One region of the Bradyrhizobium sp. 22 genome, then DNA from elsewhere that is predicted to be linked to it. Evidence: riboswitches for the same ligand, from Rfam matches in the RefSeq annotation. Region 1 holds a riboswitch; each other region holds the start of a gene.
The links. A riboswitch is a leader RNA that binds a small molecule or an ion and turns the genes downstream of it on or off. The one in region 1 is predicted to bind cobalamin.
Positions count from the first base shown of each region.

Region 2: linked by a shared signal. The riboswitch ahead of K410_RS0114500 (DUF1636 family protein) and the one ahead of K410_RS0118245 (TonB-dependent receptor) in region 1 are both predicted to bind cobalamin.
Region 3: linked by a shared signal. The riboswitch ahead of K410_RS40380 (TonB-dependent receptor) and the one ahead of K410_RS0118245 (TonB-dependent receptor) in region 1 are both predicted to bind cobalamin.

Region 1 is NZ_KI519399.1:3,558,610-3,565,834, reverse strand. It holds gene K410_RS0118250 (hypothetical protein) at 1-24, opposite strand, end outside; gene K410_RS0118245 (TonB-dependent receptor) at 80-2,317, opposite strand; cobalamin riboswitch at 2,432-2,645, opposite strand; gene K410_RS0118240 (hypothetical protein) at 2,685-2,948, opposite strand; gene K410_RS0118235 (hypothetical protein) at 3,057-3,269, opposite strand; gene K410_RS40400 (hypothetical protein) at 3,418-3,594, opposite strand; gene K410_RS0118225 (adenylate/guanylate cyclase domain-containing protein) at 3,701-5,437, opposite strand; gene K410_RS0118220 (lytic transglycosylase domain-containing protein) at 5,758-7,225, shown strand, end outside.
Region 2 is NZ_KI519399.1:2,804,650-2,811,874, forward strand. It holds gene cobD (threonine-phosphate decarboxylase CobD) at 1-591, shown strand, start outside; gene K410_RS0114490 (cobyric acid synthase) at 580-2,028, opposite strand; gene cobO (cob(I)yrinic acid a,c-diamide adenosyltransferase) at 2,034-2,669, opposite strand; cobalamin riboswitch at 2,710-2,929, shown strand; gene K410_RS0114500 (DUF1636 family protein) at 3,024-3,398, shown strand; gene cobW (cobalamin biosynthesis protein CobW) at 3,395-4,429, shown strand; gene cobN (cobaltochelatase subunit CobN) at 4,429-7,225, shown strand, end outside.
Region 3 is NZ_KI519399.1:2,822,057-2,829,281, forward strand. It holds gene cobF (precorrin-6A synthase (deacetylating)) at 1-377, shown strand, start outside; gene cobT (nicotinate-nucleotide--dimethylbenzimidazole phosphoribosyltransferase) at 388-1,440, shown strand; gene K410_RS0114580 (histidine phosphatase family protein) at 1,433-2,005, opposite strand; cobalamin riboswitch at 2,079-2,280, shown strand; gene K410_RS40380 (TonB-dependent receptor) at 2,396-4,753, shown strand; gene K410_RS0114590 (PepSY domain-containing protein) at 4,766-6,181, shown strand; gene K410_RS0114595 (ABC transporter substrate-binding protein) at 6,361-7,225, shown strand, end outside.

The DNA of each region.
Region 1 (7,225 bases):
AGGCAGCTGGATGCTGCCAGCCATGACGTCAGGAAGCATGGGTGAATTCCTTCTGTTTCGGATGCCGTTCCATTTGAGATCAAAACGAGGCGCCGGCCTTGAGCAGATAGGTACGGCCGGGCAGCGGATAGGCACTGAAGCGGCCGTCCGTGAAGGTGCTGGCGATGGCGTAGTCGTAGTAGAGCGCATTCAGCACATTGTTGACGCCGAGGGACCAGAAGTAGCGCTCGTACTGGCCGCTGAGTTTGAGGTCGATCGTGCCGCCGGCCGGGATCGGCTTCTGGGTGCCCGCCTGGTCGTTGTCCATGCGCCGCTCGCTCCAGAAGCGCGCAGTGGCATCGAGCACCACGTAGTTCTGCCAGATGTTCCAGCTGACACCCGCACTCGCCGTATAGCGCGACACCAGCGGCACGTCGTTGCCGGCCCAGATGCCTTCGCGGAAGACCGCGCGGGTATAGGCCATGCCGGAGCGCAGCAGCAGGGTGTCGTTGACGCGATAGGACAGACTGGTCTCCGAGCCGTAGCGCCGGGTCGGATCGAGATTGGTGTTGTAGAACAGGACCGGGTTGAAATGGACCTCGTTGGTGAGGTCCATCAGATAGAGACTGCTCTGCAGCTGCAGACCGCCGCCCCTGATGCGCAGACCGCCCTCGATGTCCTGCGAGGTCTGGGTCTTGAGCTGGAACGTTTGCGGGATCGCGGCGAAAGTCAGGGGATCGAAGGACGGCCCCGAGGACAGGCGCTCGTCGACGTCAGGCGTGCGGAACGCGCGCGCGGCGCGAGCGAACAGCGAGACCACGTCGTTGAGACGATGCTCGGCCCCGAGATGCAGCGCATATTGGGTCTCGTCGCTCGTCAGCGGCAGCGCACCGATATCGGCATTGAACGGCGCCGCCGCGTCGAAATTGTCGCGTGCCGCAAGACGGACGTTCTGCACCCGCGCGCCGTAGGAGATGTCGGTCGTGGGCAGCACGCCCAATGTGTGCTGGAAATAACCCGCGACCGTCTGCTGCCGGAGGTCGTAATTGTGCCAGGCGGCGAGCCCCTGCCCGGCGCCGCGGTTCTGCGCAAAGCTCGCATCGTAATAATCGATGCCGGTCAGGAGCTGCGACGGCAGGCCGAGCAGCAGGCTCTTCACGCTGAGCCGCGGCGTAATCGACCAGTTCGTCAGTTGGGACTCGACATAAGTCGAGGTGAAGAAGGCCGGAACCGGCGTCGGGCTGGAGAAGAACGTACTCTGCTGCTGCTTGTCGCGCACACCGCCGTCGACGATGAGATCGACGCCGTTGACCAAAGTCTTGGTGAACCCGGCCGTTGCGCTGAAGCCCTGCTGGTTGGCGGCATTGAAGGGCGTGCTGGTGCCTCGGCGGTTGGTCCTGAGCTCGTCGAGGCCGATCGAGGGATCGACGGTGCGGCCGCCCGGCAGCCGCAGCTCCTGATTATCGCCGGTGATGGTGAGAAACGCGCTCAGGCCCGGCGTGGTGTAGTTGAGATTGCCGACACCGTTCTGCTGGGAATAGCGATTGTTGTCGCGATAGCCGTCGGTCCTGACGGCATTGCCGTAGAACGAGGTCGACCATGGACCGGAATTGAGCGAGGTCGAGACGTTGCCGAGCCTGGTGTTGAACGAGCCGAATCCGGCCTCGATGCGCGCAGTCACGGGCGGTCCGCCGGCGCCGGTCCTGGTGACGATGTTGATCACGCCGCCGACCGCGTTGTCGCCGTAAAGCACCGCGCCGGAATTGCCGCGCGTGATCTCGATGCGCTCGATGGAATTGAGCGGGATGGTGGAGAGGTCCACCTGCGCCATGTCGACGTCGTTGAGCCGCCGGCCGTTGACCAGCACCAGCGTGTTGGCGGTGGCAAAGGCGCCGAAGCCGCGCAGGTCCACGCTGGTCTTGGCGCCGATCTGGCCGCCATAGAACGTCGTGATCTGGGCCCCCGGCACCTGCGTGGCGATGATCTCGGCAAGCGTCTGCGACGGCGAATGCGCGATATCCGCGGCCGTGATCACGGTCGTGGCGGCTCCGACGATACCGCCGCCGCCGGCGACAGCCTCCGAGCCCGAGCCGGACGAGCCAGTGCCGTCGATTGCTGGCGCGACGCTCGCGGCTCGCCGCGGCCGCGTCGCCTCGCCCTCACCTGTCGCCCTCGCCCGCGTGCGGTTCTGATCGGCGGGCTTGCTCACCTCGATCGGCGGCAATTGCTCGGCAAGCCCCTGCTGGGCGAAGGCGGAGGACAGATCCAGCGAATGGAACGAGACGGATGCGAGCAGGCCGGCGCTGAGGCGCCGGGCGGCAGAAACGAGACGGGACATTGTTGTCACCTCGGTATGACGTCAGTGGCACGTCACAGCGAACGAGGTTTCACGGCAGAGCGGCGGACTGCTCCGATGAAGCCAATGTCTGTACTCCCCGACCGACATCTTCGCGTGTGACCACGGCTGACGGCAGGTCTCCTGGCTCGCGGGTCGTTACCTTGCGTCGCCTTCCCAGGACCGAGGTTCCCAGTGGCACAGGACGAAAGATTCACCGCTTACAGTTGCGGGGGCAGCCGTGGCGTTGGGACAGATCCCGGCATTGGGACGTCCCGCACCACATTCCCTTTTGATCTCCCTGGGGAGAACCGTCGCCGGCCATTTACGTGTCGCTCCGGCAGCGTGTCAATCGACCGTTGGGCGGCACTCAGGTCCGTCCGCGCGGACGTTGCGCCAGGGCCCAGGCGGCCGTGACGTCGCGCGGCGGAACATCGATGCGTTTGATCGGGGTCAGTTCGCCGGAGGCCGAGACGATCGCGGTTTCCTCGCGGCGGCAGCGCGTGCAGACAAAGCGGACCTCATGCGGAGACGCCGACCAGCTCGACCGCTTCACATTGGCGGCCATCGGCCAGGCCTCGCAATGCGAGCACGACACCAGAAATCGACCGGGATCGAGCATACCCATTTCCATCGGACTCCACGTCCTGCCGCCTCTTCAATGATTAACCCAAGTGAATCGTTCCGGTGCCTAAGCACCGCCAATTGCGAGAGGCAGCTCCGGAGGCGGCCGCCAACGCGCTCAGCGCGCGCCCTTGAGGGTGCAGGAGGTCGAGCAGGTGACGGTGGTGCCGCGATCGCATGCTTTGCAGGCGGCGACGCACTGGTTCAGGTCGCGGGGATTGTAGCTGTAGGCCCGCAAGGGGCAGGCCGGCGTCGTCGAGCCGGTGATGTCCTGCTCCTGGTCGCAGGCCGCCGTCATGAGCGCGAACATGATCACGGCAACGAGGCGCATGGGATGCCCTGTCTAGCACGACAATGACGTTCCGGTGCGCGCTGCATTGCAGCGAACCCCGGCCTTCCCACCACGGGCATCACCTATCAGCGACGCCCGCATGCCATCAGGATGCGCGCCAAACCTTAAGAACGGATTGCAGCCGGCCTCAGGCCGCGGCCTCGGTCGCGATCGCCTGCCGCATGTCGACCGCCAACTGACGGTACTGCTCCGAAAGCTTCAGATAGAACTCGCGCTTGCTGCCATCGGTGGCGAGCTTGGCGATCAGCTCGCATTCGGCGGTGAGCGTCTCAAACCGTTCCAGCCTGTCCTGAAGTTCTGGCATCGGCGTGTCCCCATCAAACGCCTCAAGGACATCCAACCTAAGCCCGGGAAATAGGTCACGGCAAACATCGTTATCGAGCAGAAGCAATTTTTCCGGTGCGGCGGCCCTATTTGCTGTCGAGGCGCCAGGCGCCGTCCCATGCCTCGTCAGGCGGGCTCGCCTTGAGCTGCGCGATGCGGCCGAGCATCGTGCGCGAGGGCCCGTCACCGGGAACGGCTTCGAGGGCCGCGTTGAAGGCAGCGCGCGCCGCATCGAAGCGCCTGATACGATAGGCGGCAAGCGCCTCGGCATAGTGCGTGCGCAGGCTGGCTTGCGCATCGGTGAGCCCGCCCGCCCTCGCCATCACCTCGAAGATCGGCTGCGGCGCGCTCTGGCCGGCGACCGCCAGACGATCGATCTCGCGCAGCTCGAGCCGCGTCCCGATCGCCTCGGCGGTGGCCTGCGAGATCAGGATGCGGGTGCCGTAGACCTTGTTGACCGCTTCCAGCCGCGAGGCCAGGTTCACGGCATCGCCCATCACGGTGAAGCTCATCATCAGCTCGGAGCCGATGCTGCCGGTCAGCACCTCGCCGGTGGCGATGCCGATCCGCAAATCGCACGGCGCGGGCATAGCGCGGATGCCGAGCAGGTCGGGCAGCTGCCGCTGGAGCGCGGGCACCTGATCGGCCATCTCGATCGCCGCGATGCCGGCAAGAAGCGCCTGCTCGCCGTCCTCGATGAAGGGCGGCCCCCAATAGGACATGATGGCATCGCCGATATACTTGTCGATGATGCCGCGATTGTTCCTGACGGGTGCGGACATCACCGTGAAATAGTGGTTCATCACCTTGACGAGGCCGCGCGGCGTCATGCCCTCGCTCATCGAGGTGAAGCCGCTCATGTCGCAGAACATGATGGTCATGACCCGGCGCTCGCCGTCGATCGCGATCTCCGGCCGGTCGATCAGCCCCTGCACCACCTTGGGATCGATGTAGCGGCCGAAGGTCTCGCGGATGCGCTCGTTGTGCCGGAGCTGCTCGGTCATGCGGTTGAAGGCCGCGGCGAGCTCGCCGATCTCGTCCTGGGTGGAGACGGTGATGGTCTTGTCGAAGCGGCCTGCCTCGACCTCCCGGGTTCCGGCGAGCAGCAGCCGCACCGGGCGGGTGATGCCGCTGGACACCATCAGCGCAAAGACGAAGCCGACGATCGCCGCGAGCAGCGTCACGACGCCCGAGACGACGATCGCCTGATGCTGGCGGCCGATCACCTGCGTCGTCGAGAAGAAGACCTGCGTCAGCATGTCGGCGCGGATCGCATCGACCTTCCGGTTGAACTGGTCGCGCACCACGTCGATGTGTTCCAGCGTGCCGCGGGCCTCCGTCATCTGCCTGGCGTCGGCCTGCTTGAGCAGCTTCGCATGGTCCTCGCTCAGGTCGCGGCGCAGCTCGGTGACGGCGGTCTCGATGCGGATATCGATCCGCCCCAGGGCGGCATTGTCGGAATAGGTCCTGGGGTCGTCGATGATCATGTTGATGAGCTTGCGTGCGGCCTCGGCGTCCTCCTCGATCTTGCGGTCGGATTCCTCGAAGTCGCGAAGGCGCGCCGCATAGGCCTGCTCGTCCGATGGCGCCTCCATCCTGGTCATCACCACCCGCCGCAGCGCCAGCGCCCGCTCCAGCGAATGGATGTTGGCGCGAGCCAGATGGCTGTAGGCCGGGATGTAGCGATTGGTCAGCTCGTCCAGGAGGACGCCGACCTGGCTCGACATCACCATCGACAGGATCGAGGTGACCAGCATCAGGACGATCAGTCCGAGGGCGATGCCGACGATCTTGTGCCGGATCGACTGGTTGAAAATCGGCATAGGTGCGGGCAAAGGCCAAAAGGATGCAGGGAGGGAACTCCATACACCGAGTCCAGCTGCGGGAACACGCGCAATCTGGTTCCTTCAGGCGCCTTGAACCGTCCTCGCCGTCGAGCACGTCCGGATCGTTAATAAAGGTTAAAGGACAGCCAACACCTCATTTCCCCGGAGTTCCCGCATCACATCGGTATTTCGCCGCATTGTTGCGACAGCGTGAGGAATGCGGGACGATGCCGTGGCATCGTATCCGGTATCGTGATTCTCAAGCCGCATGTCGTCGCGGACCTTGGTTTGTGGTGGTTTCGCAGGGGGACCATGGAATGAACCAGTGCCTACGCTCGCTCGCGTGTGCCGTTGCCGTGGCCGCATTGGCTCTCGTTCCCACCGGGCTGGCGGCAAAAAGCAGTCACAAATCCTCCACGCCGAAGAAGACGCATGAGGCGAAAGCCGGCAAGCAGCGTCACGCCGCGGCGAAGTCCGCGGCGAAGTCGCGCCACGGCAAGCACGCCGAGGCCAAGCGCAAGTCGAAGACCATCGACGAGCCTTCCAGCAAACCGGCGTTGCCGCCGCTGACCGGCGACCTCGCCGCGCTGAAGGACGTGATCGACCTCACGCGCAAGGGCAAGGGCGAGGATGCCAGCGCGGCGCGCGAGCGCATTGCCGATCCCGCCGGACAGAAGCTCGCGGACTGGTTCATGCTGCGCCATTCCGACAGCACGGCGAATTTCAAGCGCTACGCCGCGTTCCTCGCCGCCAATCCGGACTGGCCGAGCCGCACGCTGCTGCGCCGCCGTGCCGAGGCGCGGCTGTGGCAGGAGAAGAGCGATGCTGCCACCGTGCACAAATTCACCATGGACCGGCCGATCAGCGCCAAGGGCAAGTTCGCGCTCGCCCGCGCGCTGCGCGCTGAAGGCGAGACCGACCGGGCCGCGCAGCTGGTGCGCGAGGCCTGGCGCGCGGACGAATTGTCCGAACGCAGCGAGCAGGATTCCTACGACGCGTTCGGAGACCTCCTCACCGCGGACGATCATCGCGCCCGCATGGACAAGCGGCTCGGTGCCAAGGACTACGCGGCTGCGCGGCGCGCTGCGAAACGGCTCGGGGAGGACGCGCTCGCGATCGTCAAGGCCTGCGCCGCCGTGACCGGCAAGTCGAGCAAGGCCAAGGATTATCTCGAGGACGTGCCGGGCGAAGCGCGGCGCGATCTCGGCTATGTGCTCTGCCGCGCCCAATGGCACCTCCAGAACGATCGCATCGACGATGCCGCCGAGGTGATCCTGGCCGCCGCGCCCGAGACCATGGCGGCGCAGGATACCGACGCCTGGTGGCGCGAGCGGCGCATGCTTGCGCGCAAGCTGCTCGACCAGGGCAAGTTCAAAACCGCCTATGACGTGGTGCGCTCGGCCGCGGTGCCGGACAAGGAAGTCTATCGCGTCGACTATCATTTCATGTGCGGCTGGATCGCGTTGCGCTTTCTCGACGATCCCAGGACGGCGATGGTGCACTTCGTGGCCGTCGACGAGGGCTCGGCCAATCCGATCGCGCTGTCGCGCGCCCATTATTGGCGCGGCCGCGCCGCCGAGGCGATGGGTGCCATGGCCGATGCGCGCATGAGCTATCGGGCGGCCTCGCGCTATCCGACCGCCTATTACGGTCAGCTGGCGCGCGCCAAGCTCGGCCTCGACCGCGTCGAGCTGCGAGCGCCCTCGCATGTCCTGGCCGCGGCAGATACGCCACCCGCGGACGAGCGCGTGCGCGCCGCCGACATGCTCTACGGCATCGGCGAGC
Region 2 (7,225 bases), 750 kb from region 1:
GACCTCGCCGTCGTCGTCAATCCCAACAATCCCGACGGCCGGAATCATGCGCCGAAGGATTTGTTGGCATTGCTGCCGCGCGTCGGCCGCCTCGTGATCGACGAGAGCTTTGCCGACGCCGTTCCGCTGCTGTCGCTTGCGCCCGAAGCGGATCGGCCGGGGCTGCTGGTCCTGCGCTCGTTCGGGAAATTCTACGGGCTTGCCGGCCTGCGGCTGGGCTTTGCCGTCGGCAATGCCGCCGACATCGCCAGACTCGCTGAGCTCTCGGGCCCGTGGCCGGTCTCGGGCGCAGCAATCGCGATCGGCTGCCGCGCCTTGCGCGACGATGCCTGGGCCGGGGCCACATCCGCGCGGCTTGCGCACGACTGCGTCCGCCTCGACGAGATGGCGCGCGCGCAAGCCTGGACCCCGGTCGGCGGCACACCGCTGTTTCGTCTTTACCGGACTCCTGACGCGCTGGCTGCGCAGGAAAAGCTGGCTCATGGCCATATCTGGTCGCGCGTGTTTGTGCGCGAGCCGACATGGCTGCGCCTCGGGCTTCCCGGCAGCGAAGCCGAATGGACACGCCTCGCCGAAGTGCTAGCGCGCTAGCGCGAGCAGGCCTGCGACGTCGAGATGTTTCTCGATGTGATCGGCGAGCGCCTCGAGCGCGCTTTCGACCCGGCCCATATAGGGCTGGTTGCCGGCGGGAATGTCGAGCCCTGCCAGGTACGCCTTGCGGAAATCATCCGACGTGAACAGGCCGTGCAGATAGCTGCCCTGCACGCGGCCGTCGCGCGAGATCGCGCCCTCGGGCTCGCCGTTCAGCTTTGCGAAGGGGCGGATGCGATCCGGTCCGTCGGTGCGTCCGATGTGGATTTCGTAAGCCTGGATCGTCTGCTTTGTGGCGGCATGCACGGCCGCGACACGCGTCAGCGTCTTCTGCGGGCTCATCACCGTCTCGACATCCAGCAGCCCAAGTCCGGGCGTATCGCCTGCGGGGCCCTCGATGCCATCAGGGTCGGCAACGCTGCGCCCCAGCATCTGATATCCGCCGCAGAGGCCGAGCACGTGGCCGCCGCGGCGATGATGCGCGAGCAGGTCGATGTCCCAGCCCTGCGCGCGCAGGAAGGCGAGATCGCCGCGGGTGGATTTCGAGCCGGGGATGATGACGAGGCGGACGTCGCCCGGAATCGCTTCACCTGGGCGCACCATCACGAGATCGACGCCTGGCTCCAGCTTCAGCGGATCGAGATCGTCGAAATTGGCGATGCGCGACAGCGCCAGGCACGCGATCTTGCATTGGCCGGGCTTGCGCGCATCGCTCAGGCCGAGCGCGTCCTCGGCCGGCAACTCGCCGGCGCGGGCAAACCAGGGCAGCACGCCGAAGCCGGGCCAGGCGGTCTTGTGTTCGATCAGCCGGTAGCCATCGTCGAACAGGGTGGGATCGCCGCGGAATTTGTTGATGACGAAGCCCTGGATTATCGCGGCATCCTCGGGGTCGATCACCGTCTTGATGCCGACGAGCTGCGCGATGACGCCGCCGCGGTCGATGTCGCCGACCAGCACGACGGGCACGTCTGCCTTGCGGGCAAAACCCATATTGGCGATGTCGGCCTTGCGCAGGTTGACTTCGGCCGGACTGCCGGCGCCTTCGACCAGCACGAGGTCGGCGCGCGCCTTCAGCCGCTCGAAACTCTCCAGCACCGCGCTCATCAATGACGGCTTCATCGCGGCATAGTCGCGCGCGCGCATTGTCGCGATGCGCTTGCCGTGAACGATGACCTGCGCGCCGATATCGGTCTCGGGCTTCAGCAGCACCGGGTTCATGTCGGTGTGCGGCTCCACGCCGGCGGCGAGCGCCTGCAGCGCCTGCGCGCGTCCGATCTCGCCGCCATCGATCGTGACGGCCGCGTTGTTCGACATGTTCTGCGGCTTGAAGGGGAGCACGCGCAGGTCCCGCCGGGTGAAGGCGCGCGCAAGGCCGGCCACGATGAGCGATTTGCCCACGTCCGAGCCGGCCCCCTGGATCATCAGCGCACGTGCCATCGGGATCAGAACTCGACGCCGGCCTGCGCCTTGATGCCGGAGCGGAAGGGATGCTTGACCAGCGTCATCTCGGTGACGAGATCGGCGATCTCGATCAGCTCGTCCTTGGCGTTGCGTCCGGTGAGCACGACATGCGTCAGCGGCGGCTTCGAGGTGGTCAGGAAGTCGACCACCTCGGCGATGTCGAGATAGTCGTAACGCAGCGCGATGTTGATCTCGTCGAGCACGACCATGCGCAAGCTTTCATCTGATATCAGTTCCTTGGCCTTCTCCCAGCCGGCGCGCGCAGCGGCGATGTCGCGGGCGCGGTCCTGCGTCTCCCAGGTGAAGCCTTCGCCCATGGCGTGGAACTGGCAGAGCTCGCCGAAATGGCCGGTGAGCAGGCGGCGCTCGCCGGTGTCCCAGGCGCCCTTGATGAACTGCACGACCGCGCAGGGGAAGCCATGGGCGACGCAGCGCACGATCATGCCGAAGGCGGAGGACGACTTGCCCTTGCCGGCGCCGGTATGAACGATGATGAGGCCCTTTTCGCCGCTCTTGGTCGCCATGATCTTGTCGCGGGCGGCCTTCTTCTTCGCCATTTTCTGGGCGTGCCTGGCGTCGGTTTCCTCAGGTGTTTGGGTGTCCGGTTCAGGCGTCATTGGATCCGGTCCTTCGGCTTGACAAGAGGCGGCCACCGGCAAATGGTGGCCCGGCGTTGGTTCCTGTCCTATGACAGGCGAAGAGGGAATGCGATAGGGTCCGAATCGGCAAGATTTGGATCCAAAATGCAGCCGCCCCCGCGACCGTGACCGGAGAGATGCCCAAAGCCACTGATTCCCCAGGGAATCGGGAAGGCGGGGATCGAAGGGCAAAACCCTGCTCCGCAAGCCGGGAGACCTGCCAGCGCGGACGAGTTTTGGACCGGCGGACGGGGTGTTCCGCGACGGGGAAACGGGCCTTCTGACGAATGGTCCGTGTGCCTCATCGCCTCCCGCTGTTATCTGGAAGAGGCGATGACCGTCACACTTCATGTCTGCATCACCTGCCGCGCCGGCCAGACGCTTGGCGAGGGCGAGATCACGCCCGGCAAGCGCCTGCACGGTGCGATCCTCGAGGCCGGCGTGCCCGACGGCGTCAATGTGGTTCCCGTCGAATGCCTGTCGGCGTGCAGCCAAGGTTGTTCCGTCGCGCTGAGCGCGCCCGGCCGCTGGTCCTATGTCTATGGCCGCCTGTCGGAGGCGAACGCGCAGGACGTCGCTGCGGGCGCTGCGGCCTACGCGGCCGCGCCTGATGGCCTCGTGCCCTGGCGCAGCCGCCCCGAAATCTTCCGCAAGCAGTCGCTTGCCCGCATTCCCCCCATCGCAATCGTGCCGGAGGCCGCCGAATGAGCTCGCTCGCAAAAGTTCCGGTCACGGTGGTCACCGGTTTCCTCGGCTCCGGCAAGACGACGCTGATCCAGCATCTGCTCGCAAACCCCGACGGCCGGAAGCTCGCGGTGCTCGTCAACGAGTTCGGCAGCGAGGGCGTCGATGGCGAGATATTGAAGTCGTGCGCCGATGCGAACTGTCCGGAAGAGAACATCGTCGAACTCGCCAATGGCTGCATCTGCTGCACCGTCGCCGACGATTTCATTCCGACCATGGAGCAATTGCTGGCGCGGCCGGTGCGGCCCGATCACATCCTGATCGAGACCTCGGGCCTGGCGCTGCCAAAGCCGCTGCTGAAGGCGTTCGACTGGCCAGAGATCCGCTCGCGCATCACGGTCGACGGCGTGATCGCGCTCGCTGATGCCGAGGCCGTGGCGGCGGGCCGCTTCGCGCCAGATCCTGACGCCGTCGAGGCGCAGCGCGCGGCGGACGACAATCTCGACCACGAGACGCCGCTGTCGGAAGTGTTCGAGGACCAGATCGCCTGCGCCGACATCGTGCTGCTGACCAAGGCGGATCTCGCCGGCAGCGCCGGGATCGAAGCCGCCAAGGCCGCGATCATTGCCGAGATGCCGCGCCGCGTGCCGATGCTGCCCATCACCGACGGCGCGATCGACGCCCGCGTCATCCTCGGTCTCGGCGCTGCCGCGGAGAACGATCTCGCCGCGCGCCCCTCGCATCATGACGGCGAGGAGGAGCACGAGCACGATGATTTTGCTTCCGTCGTGATCGACCTTCCTGAGGTCGCCGACGTCGATGCGCTGGTTGCCTCCGTGCAGCGCCTGGCGCGCGAGCAGAACGTGCTGCGCGCCAAAGGCTATATCGCGGTCGCGGGCAAGCCGATGCGTCTCTTGCTTCAGGCCGTGGGCGAGCGCGTGCGTCACCAGTTCGACAAGCCCTGGGGCGCAGGCCTGAGGCAGTCCAAGCTCGTCGTGATCGGCGAGCACGGCGATATCGATGAGGCCGCGATCAGGTCAGGACTTGGTATCTGATGCACGTCGTCTTCCGCGAGAGCCGCGGTCTGGAGGAGACCGCGACGCCCAGAGACATCGGCCAGGATCCGGCCGATCTTGTGGTGCTCTCGTATTCGGATTCCGACCTTGCGGCGTTCGCGGCCGGCTGGCGCCGTGGCCGGAACAGTCTGCCGTCGCTGCGGCTCGCCAATCTCGCGGAGCTGCGTCATCCGCTCTCGGTCGACACCTATATCGAGAAGACGCTGTCGCAGGCGCGCGGCATTCTGGTGAGGCTGATCGGCGGCGAATCCTATTGGCAATACGGGCTCGCTGCGCTCCAACAGCTTGCGAAGGACCGCAACATCGCGCTCGCCGTGCTGCCGGCCGACGGCCGCGATGACGCGCGGCTCGATTCCTACTCGACCTTGCCGGTGTCGACGCTGCGCCGGCTCAAGGTGCTCTGCGACACCGGCGGTCCGGTCGCCGCGCAAGCGGCGATCGCACAGCTCGCGCTGGCCTCGGGACTTTATGCGGGGCCCGTTACCGGCGAGCTGACGGTGCCGGAAATGGGCTTCTACGATCCCGCGCGCGGCGTCATTGCTGCGCCGGCCTCGAGTGCGGGCAGGCCGCTCGCGCTGGTGACGTTCTATCGCTCCTATCTCACCGCTGCCGACACGGCCCCGGTTGATGCGCTGATCGCGGCGCTGCGCGAGAGGGGCTTTGACTCCTACGGCGCGTTTGTCACCTCGTTGAAAGCGCCCGGCGTCGCCGATTGGTTGCGCGCGCATCTCGCGCAACATCCTCCGGCCGCGATCGTCAACGCGACGGCATTCTCGGCCATCGGCGACGACGGCGCGACGCCGTTCGATCAAGCTTCGTGCCCGGTGTTCCAGGTCGCGCTCGCGACGGCGCGGCGCGAGGATTGGGCAGAGTCGCTGCGAGGTCTCTCGCCCGGCGATCTCGCGATGCATGTGGTGTTGCCCGAGGTCGACGGCCGGCTGTTCGCAGGCGTTGTGAGCTTCAAGTCGGCCGCGATGCGCGACCCCGATCTGCAGTTCTCGCATCTGGCGCACACGCCCGATGCGGGGCGTGTGAAGGCCGTCGCCGCGCGCGTTGCGGCCTGGCATCGCCTTGCAAAGAAGCCCGCCGCCGAGAAACGGCTGGCGATCGTGCTCTCGAACTATCCGGGCCGGCCGCATCAGATCGCCCATGCGGTCGGGCTCGATGCGCTGGCTTCGGTGGAAGTCCTGACGTCGGATCTCGCCGAGGCTGGTTTCGATGTCGCGCGGGTTGATGCGCTCGGTGAGACTCTGTTGAAGCAAAAGCTCACCTGGAGCGTTGCAGAATACCGCGCGGCCCTCTCGCGCCTTCCGCAATCCCTGCAAGACGATCTCGCGCAGGCCTGGGGCGCGCCGGAGCACGATCCGAGCTGCCGCGATGGCGCGTTCCGTTTCGCGGCCATCGCGTGCGGCCGCTCCATCATCGCGGTTCAGCCCGAGCGCGGCGATGCAGTCACGCGCGATGCCGATTACCACGATCTCGCCCGTACGCCGCGCCACGCCTATGTCGCGTTCTATCTCTGGCTCCGTGCGCAGCGGATCGATGTCGTCGTGCACATGGGCGCGCATGGCACGCTGGAATGGCTGCCCGGAAAATCCGTGGCGCTGTCGTCTGCGTGCTGGCCGGAAGCGCTGATCGGCGATCTGCCCGTCATCTATCCCTTCATCGTCAACGATCCCGGCGAAGCCGCGCAGGCCAAGCGCCGCATTGGTGCGGTCACGATCGGCCATCTGCCGCCGCCGCTCGCGCAATCCGCGGTGCCGGAAGGCCTGCGCCGGCTCGAACGCCTGCTCGACGAATATTCGACCGCCGATGGTCTCGATCCCGCACGCCGCCAGCGGCTGATCGCGGCGATCCGCGACGAAGCGCGTGCGGCCGGTCTCGAAGACGATCTCGGCCTCGATGCCTCGGCCGCGCCGGCCGAGGCGATTCCGCGGATCGATCGCTTCGTCTGCGATCTCAAGGAAAGCCAGTTCGGCGACGGCCTCCATGTGTTCGGCCGCGGCGCGTGCGGCGAAGCGGAGCGCGATGCGCTGCTTGCTGCGCTTGGCGGCCAGCGCGTCGCGCCGGGCCCGTCGGGCTCGCCCTATCGCGGCCGCCAGGACGTGCTGCCGACCGGGCGCAATCTCTTCGCCGTCGATCCGCGCGCGGTGCCGACGCCGTCCGCGCATGCGCAAGGGATAAAGCTCGCGGAAGAGCTGCTGCGCCGTCACCTGCAGGATCATGGCGACTGGCCGAAGGGCCTGGTGGTCGATCTCTGGGGCTCGGCGACGATGCGCACGGCGGGCGAGGAGTTCGCGATGGCGCTGCATCTGGCCGGCCTCGCACCGCGCTGGGATCACGCCTCCGGCCGCGTCACCGGTTATGACATCATCGCCCCGGCCGAGCTCGGCCGCCCCCGCATCGACGTCACGCTGCGGGTCTCGGGCCTGTTCCGCGACGTCTTTTCCGGCCTTGCGCAATTGTTCGAGGCCGCTTCCGAGGCGCTCGCCGCGCGCGAGGACGAGGGCGAGGAGAATCCGTATCGCCACCGCGCCTCGCGCGTGTTCGCGCCGCGGCCCGGACAATATGGCGTCGGCCTCTCGGCAATCCCCGACGCGTTCACGCCGGAGACGCGTGAGGCCGCCGGCGAAGCCTGGCTGTCGGCCTCGTCCTGGGCATTCTCGGCCGCCGGCGAGATGCAGTACGATCGCGCCGGCATCGAGGCGCGGCTTGGCTCTGCCGATGCCTTCGTCCACGTCCAGGATTTGCCGGAAACCGACCTGCTGCTCGCCG
Region 3 (7,225 bases), 740 kb from region 1:
GGCGGCTCGCTCCCTTGCCCAGAATCGAGGTCGTGCCCGGCATCACGTCGATCCAGGCGCTGTGCGCGGCCCATGCGCTGCCGCTGAACGATATCGGCGAGCCGTTCCTGGTCACGACCGGGCGACGCCTGCGCGAAGGCGGCTGGCCGCAAGGCGTCGACACCGTGGTGGTGATGCTCGACGGCGGCACCGCATTCGAATCGTTGGATCCGGCAGGGATTCACATCTATTGGGGCGCCTATCTCGGCATGCCCGATCAGATCATCATGTCCGGCGCCCTCGCCGAAACCGGCCCGCGCATCGTCGCGGCACGGCAACAGGCGCGCGCGCGGCATGGCTGGATCATGGACAGCTATATTCTCAAGCGCAGGCGTTAAGCGAGGCAGCATGCTCCCCGAATGGGTCACCCGGAACTGCCCCGCGATCTCCGCGCTTCATCGCGAGGCGGCGATCGCGCGTCAGGCGCAGCTGACGAAGCCGACCGGCGCGCTCGGCCGGCTCGAGCAGCTCGCGATCGAGCTCGCCGGTTTGCAAGCGACCGAGCAGCCGCGCGCGGCGCGCGTGCCGATCATCGTCTTCGCGGGCGATCACGGCATCGTCGCGCAGGGCGTCTCGGCCTATCCGCAAGCGGTCACCATCGCCATGATGGCGAATTTCGCCTCCGGCGGGGCTGCGATCTCGGTGCTGGCGCGCGAGCTTGGCTCGCGCCTGGAGGTGGTCGATGCCGGCACGCTGGCGAGCGAGGCGATGACGGGCATCGTCGTCGACAAGCCGCGCCACGGCACGCGCGATTTCAGCGTGGAGGCCGCGCTCACGCCGGCCGAGCTGGCGTTTGCCTTCGAGGCCGGCCAGCGCGCGGTTGCGCGGGCGGAGGCCGACCAGCCCGATCTGTTGATCTTCGGAGAGATGGGCATCGGCAACACCACGACGTCGGCGGCGATTGCGGCGAGCCTGCTCGGCATCAGCGCCGAGGAGATCGCGGGCAGCGGCACCGGCGTCGATGCGGCCGGCCGGGCGCACAAGGCGCGCGTGATCGATGCCGCGCTTGCGCGTCACGGCGTTGCGGGCGCTGCGCCGGAGAAGATCCTGTGTGCCGTCGGAGGGCTCGAAATCGCCGCGATCTCGGGCGCGATCATCGCCGCCGCGCAGCGCCGCGTCCCCGTGCTGATCGATGGCTTCATCGTGTCGGTCGCAGCGCTTGCAGCGGTGCGGCTAAATCCATCATCTGAGCCCTATCTGCTGCCGTCGCACCAATCGGCCGAGCAGGGCCATCGTCTGGTACTGCGCGCTTTGAACGTGCAGCCGCTGATCAGCCTCGATCTCAGGCTCGGGGAGGGATCCGGCGCTGCCATCGCGCTGCCGCTGGTGCGGTCGGCCTGCGCGCTCCACAACGGCATGGCGACCTTTGCAGAGGCCAATGTGCCTGACAGGCCTAGCTGATCCGCTGGTTGACCGAGACGACGCGCCAGTCGGCCGCGAGCCGATCGATCCGGGTCAGCGACAGCGGCTCGATCACGAAACGCAAGGCGGCCTGCGGCGTCAGATCGAGCGCGATGCACAGCGCGGCGCGGATGGTGCCGGAATGCACGACCAGCGTGGCTGGTCCGGCTGCGATCCGCGACAGACCGAGCCGCACGCGCGCGACCTGATCCGCAAAGCTTTCGCCGCCCGGCGGCCGTCCACCGGCCGGATCGTCCCAGAACTGCGCATAGGCCGCGCCGCCGGCGGCAGCGAGCTCGTCGTGCCGATGGCCGGTCCAGTCGCCGAAATCCTGCTCGCGGAATTCGCTGACCTGCTCCGGTTCGAGCCCCAGCGCACGCGCCGTGTCGACCGTGCGCCGCGCCGGGCTGGCGTAGCTCGCAGCGTGCCGCGGCAGGCGCTGCCGCAGCGCCTCCAGCTGCGCACGATCGCGGAGATCTGCCGGCGCATCGGCGGCATGGATCGTCCCTTTGACGCCATCGACCGGCGCATGCCGTATCAGCCAGAGGAAGGTCTCGCCTTCCATGCTCTCATCTCCGAGGAAGTTGTTCGCTGTGGCAATAACGCCGCAACTGCACATTGACTCCGTTGTGACGGTAATCCTAGATGCTCGCGACGGTTTCCCCGAGAGGGGATGAAAAGGGAATGCGGTGCGGGGACGTTGTCCCCAATGCCGTGGCTGCCCCCGCAACTGTGAGCGGATAATCCTTCGTCACAAGCCACTGGGTCCTCGGTCCCGGGAAGGCGACGAAGTGGTGATGACCCGCGAGCCAGGAGACCTGCCGTCAGCCGTGGTCACACGCGAAGATGTCGGTCGGGGAGTACAGACATTCGGCTTCATCGGATGGCTGCAAGGCCAAAGGTGAGACCTCGTTCGCTGTGACGTGCCACTGACGTCATACCGAGGTTTTGTGCCGTGTCTCCTGTTTGCATCTTACGACCACGCCGCGTCCTGCTTGCCTCCGCCGCCCTCACATCCTTGGCCGTGCTCGATCTGCCCGCCGCGCTGGCGCAGCAGGTTCGCGAGCCGCTGCCGCCGGTCGAGGTGTCGCCGGCCCAATCCCGCAAACCGGCCAGGTCAACCGGCCGGGAGGCGCAAAGCCCGCGCCGCGCGGCGGCGCGCAGGCCCGCCGCTGCATCCACAGCGCCCAAGCCGCTTGCCCCGGCTGCGACGGCGCAGACGCCGCTCAACTCCAATGCGGTGGCCGAAAGCGCCTCGCGGCTCGGCCTGACGGTGCGGCAGACTCCCGCGACCGTCGAGGTGATCTCGGCCGAAACCATGCGCGAGCAGGGCTACCGCACCGTCTCCGACGTCGCCCAGGGCGCCGTCGGCGTTACCTCCGGAGACAATCCCGCGGAGCCTTCCGCCTTCTCGATGCGCGGCTTCACCAACAGCCAGATCAACACGCTCTACAACGGCATCAAGATCGGCCCGCAGAACATGACCTCGCGGATCATGGATACCGCCAATCTGGAGGCCGTGGAATTCCTGAAGGGCCCGGCCTCGCTGATCTCGGGCGAGGGCGCAGCCGGCGGCGCGATCAATTTCGTCACCAGGCAGCCGCATACGGGACCGATCCGGAACGAGGCCGATTTCTCCTGGGATTCGCTGAACTCGTTCCGCGCGCATTATGGCTCGGGCGGCAGCACCAACGTTCAGGGCCTCGACTACCGCTTCGACATCAGCCGCGCCGCGCTCAACGGCTTTGCCGACGACACCAACACCAAGATGCTGGATGTGTCCGGCCAGCTCAACTACCGCATCTCCGACAGCCTCAAGGTCTGGGGTGCGATCGAGTACCGCGAGGATCGCGGCAAGGCCTATTGGGGCGCGCCGCTGGTGCCGATCGCTTATAGCGGCTCGCATGCGACGAGCGGCATCGTTTCGGGCAATTACGTCTCGAACTACAACAAGACCAATCTCGGCGCGGTCACCATCGACGACCGCACCTTCAACACCAACTACAACGTTCTCGACAATCGCAATGTCGCGCAGGAAGTCTGGCTGCGGGGCGGTTTTGAGCTGAAGCTCGCGCCCGATCTCACGCTGAAAAGCCAGGCCTATGGCTATGGCGCGGAACGCAGCTGGTTCAACAACGAGGTCGAGGCGTTCAATTCCGCAACGAACCTGGTCGATCGCGAGCGCTTCTACGTCGCACACAGCCAGCGTCTCGTCGGCAACATCACCGACCTGATCTGGGACACGAACATCGCAGGCTTCGACAATCGGCTGGTCACGACCTTGTCGTCGAGCTATCTCGATTTCGTCAGGCCGGGCGCGGCAAACTTCCCCGGCGATTCCGTTTCGCTGGTCGACCCTAACCGCGGCTTCTATGGCCTGCTGACGACGCAGCAACAGACCGCGCGGATCGACAACGAAGCGCTCTCCTTCGAGGACCGGCTGAAGCTGACCCGGACCTTCGCGCTGATCGGTGGCATCCGCGTCGAGCATATCGGACTCGATCGCAACTCGACCGACTCCGCCGGGGTCGTGAAAGCGGGCTTCCCGTACACCAAGGACTGGGCGCCTGTGACGGGGCGCATCGGCTACACCTGGGACGCGGTGCCCGGATTGACTTTCTTCAGCCAATACGCGACCGGCGCGGACGTGTCGGCCAACAACATCTTCCTGCTCTCGCCGACCCAGCCATTGGACCTCACCACCGCGCGCACCTATGAGACCGGCGTCAAGCATCTGTTCTGGGACAACAGGGCGGAGTGGTCGTTCTCGGCCTACGACATCGTGCGCAAGAACGTCTATGCCGCGGCCGGCGGCCAGGCGCTCAACATCGCCGGGCGGCAGGAGTCCAAGGGCGTCGAGCTTGCGGCGTCGTTGCGCCCGATCGAGCCGCTGCGGCTGTGGGGCAACATCGCCTATGTCGATGCGCGCTATGCCGACTATAATTTCGCCGGCGGCTCGTTCTCCGGCAACACGCCGCCGAACGTGCCGCGCATCGTCGCCAATGGCGGCGCGTCCTGGCGCTTCTTCACGCCCTGGCCGGTGGAGCTCGGCATCACCGGCCGCCATGTCGGCGACCGCTACAACACCGATGCCAATGTGGTGACGATGAAGGCCTACACCGTCGCCGACGTCTATGCCTTCGTCGACATCCCCAAGACGGTGTTGGGCGCGGTCGACCATGCCCGCCTGACCTTCCGCGTCCGCAACATCGCCGACAAGCGCTATGCGATCTGGGGCGATCCATTCTATCCCGACCAGATCCTGCTGGGCGCGCCGCGCACCTACGAGCTCTCGGCGGCGTTCAAATGGTAGGATGCTGACCGCATGATGGGCGCGGTCGTCCTGTTGCATCGCTGGCTCGGCATCGCGTTTTGCCTGCTGTTCGTGATGTGGTTTGCGACCGGCATCGTGATGCACTTCGTTCCGTTTCCGTCGCTGACGGAAGCGGAGCGCTTTGCCGGCCTCGCGCCGGTGGAGCATGCGGAGACGAGGATTTCGATCGCCGACGCGGTCGCCGCGAGCGGAATCAGCGATGCCACGCGCGTGCGTTTGGTCGAGCGGAGCGGCGGATCGGTCTACATCGTGTCTGGCCCATCGCGCGTCCGCGCGGTTCGTGCCGCCGACGGGCAGGACGCAGCTTTGATCTCCGCGCTTGCCATCGCGCAGGATCACGCCCGCCGCCGCGGGCTCGATGCCGCGCGGGCCGGGATCGTGGCGCTGGAAGACTACGATCAGTGGAGCGTGCCGAACGGCTTTGACCGCCACCGGCCCTTGTTTCGCATCGCGCTCGGCGATGCCGCTGGAACGGAGGTCTATGTCTCGTCGCGTACCGGCGAGGTCGTCCTCGATACCACGCGAGGCGAGCGCGGCTGGAATTGGGCCGGCGCTGTGCTGCACTGGATCTATCCCACGGCCCTGCGGAGCAATTGGTCGCTGTGGGATCGCGTTGTCTGGTCGCTGTCGCTGCTGGCCTTGCTCGCGGCTGCGCTGGGCGCGGTGCTCGGAATGGTACGGGTCAGAATGCGAGGTTGCATGATCTCGACGCCCTACCGCGGCTGGCATGCGCTGCATCACCTCGTTGGCCTTGCGGCAACGGTCTTCGTGCTGACCTGGATCTTCAGCGGCTGGCTTTCGATGGATCACGGCCGGCTGTTCTCGCGCGGAGAGCTGAGCCCTACCGAAGCCGGCGTGATGAACGCGGCACCGGACTGGACGGCGGCTCCGTCATTCGATCGAGAGTCGACAGCATCGCCGGTCCGCGAGGTTGAATGGTTCGCCTTCGGCGGCCAACTCTATCGCCGCGATCGCTCCGCCCTCGGTGTCCAGACCCTGGCCATGGCAGGGGATGCCTCCCGCGCGGAATTTCTGACTGCGCGCGAGGTCGAAGGGCTGGCGGTGCGGCTCGCTACTGGATGCAGTACGCCGTCGGTCCTGGCCGGAAACGACGATTATCCTGCACATTCCGACGTCGCCGGTGCTCCCGTCTTTCGCGTCCGCTGCGGCGATCTCTGGTTCGACATCGACGGTGCCGGCGGCCAGGTGCTGCAACGCCTGGATGCGTCGCGGCGCGCCTATCGCTGGTTCTACAGCGCGCTGCACACGCTCGACTTTCCCGTACTCATGGCGCGCCCGCTTCTGCGCGATGTTCTCATCGTCGGGCTCTGTGCGCTGGGTTTCGTGTTCTCCCTGACCGGTGTCGTGATCGGTTGGCGGCGCCTGCGGCTCTCGCTGATGGTCTGACCCAGGCGAACCAGCCGCGATCCCGACGCGGAGCGCATGCCGGGGCGGCCCAAATCGCAATGAGATCCTGCTGGCGAAGGGCCGGTTCGTGGCATACCATTTGCAAGCCAATGAGCTCTGGTTTCACCTGCCTTTGGCCAACGATGGCCGGCAATCACGGCATTACTGGGAGGGACTTCATGGATCGCAGGACCGTATTGAAGGGACTGGCTGGCGCGGGCGGTCTGGCATTGACCGGCCTCTCGGCCCCGGCCATCGCGCAAGGCGCATCGGCCCGCACGCTGCGGTTCGTGCCCCAGGCCAATCTCGCCAATTTCGATCCGATCTGGGGCACGCAATATGTCGTGCGTAACGCCGCCGCGCTGGTCTGGGACACGCTCTACGGCATCGATTCCACGCTCCAGCCGCAGCGCCAGATGGTCGCGTCCGAGGAGACCTCCGACGACGGCAGGATCTGGACGTTCCGCTTGCGCCCCGGTCTCAAGTTCCATGACGGCGAGCCGGTGCTGGCCAAGGACGTGGTCGCGAGCCTGTCGCGCTGGGCGGCGCGCGATCCGATGGGTCTGATGATCATCGCGATCCAGCAGGAGCTGACGGCCGTCGACGACCGCACCTTCAAATGGGTCTTGAAGCAGCCCTTCCCGAAAATGCTCTACGCGCTGGCCAAGAACAATGCGCCGTGCTCCTTCATCATGCCCGAGCGCATTGCCAAGACCGACCCGTTCAAGCAGATCACCGAATATGTCGGCTCGGGTCCGATGAAGTTCGCCAAGGGCGAATGGGTGCCGGGCGCCAAGGCGGTGTTCGAGAAGTTCGCCGATTACGTGCCGCGCCAGGAGAAGGCATCCTGGCTCGCCGGCGGCAAGCAGATGATGGTCGATCGCGTGGAGTGGATCGTGATGCCGGATCCGGCCACCGCCGCCGCCGCCCTGCAGAACGGCGAGGTCGATTGGTGGGAGAACCCGATCGCCGATCTCGTGCCCGTGCTGAAGAAGAACAAGAACATCAGCGTCGATATCGGCGATCCCCTCGGCAATATCGGCT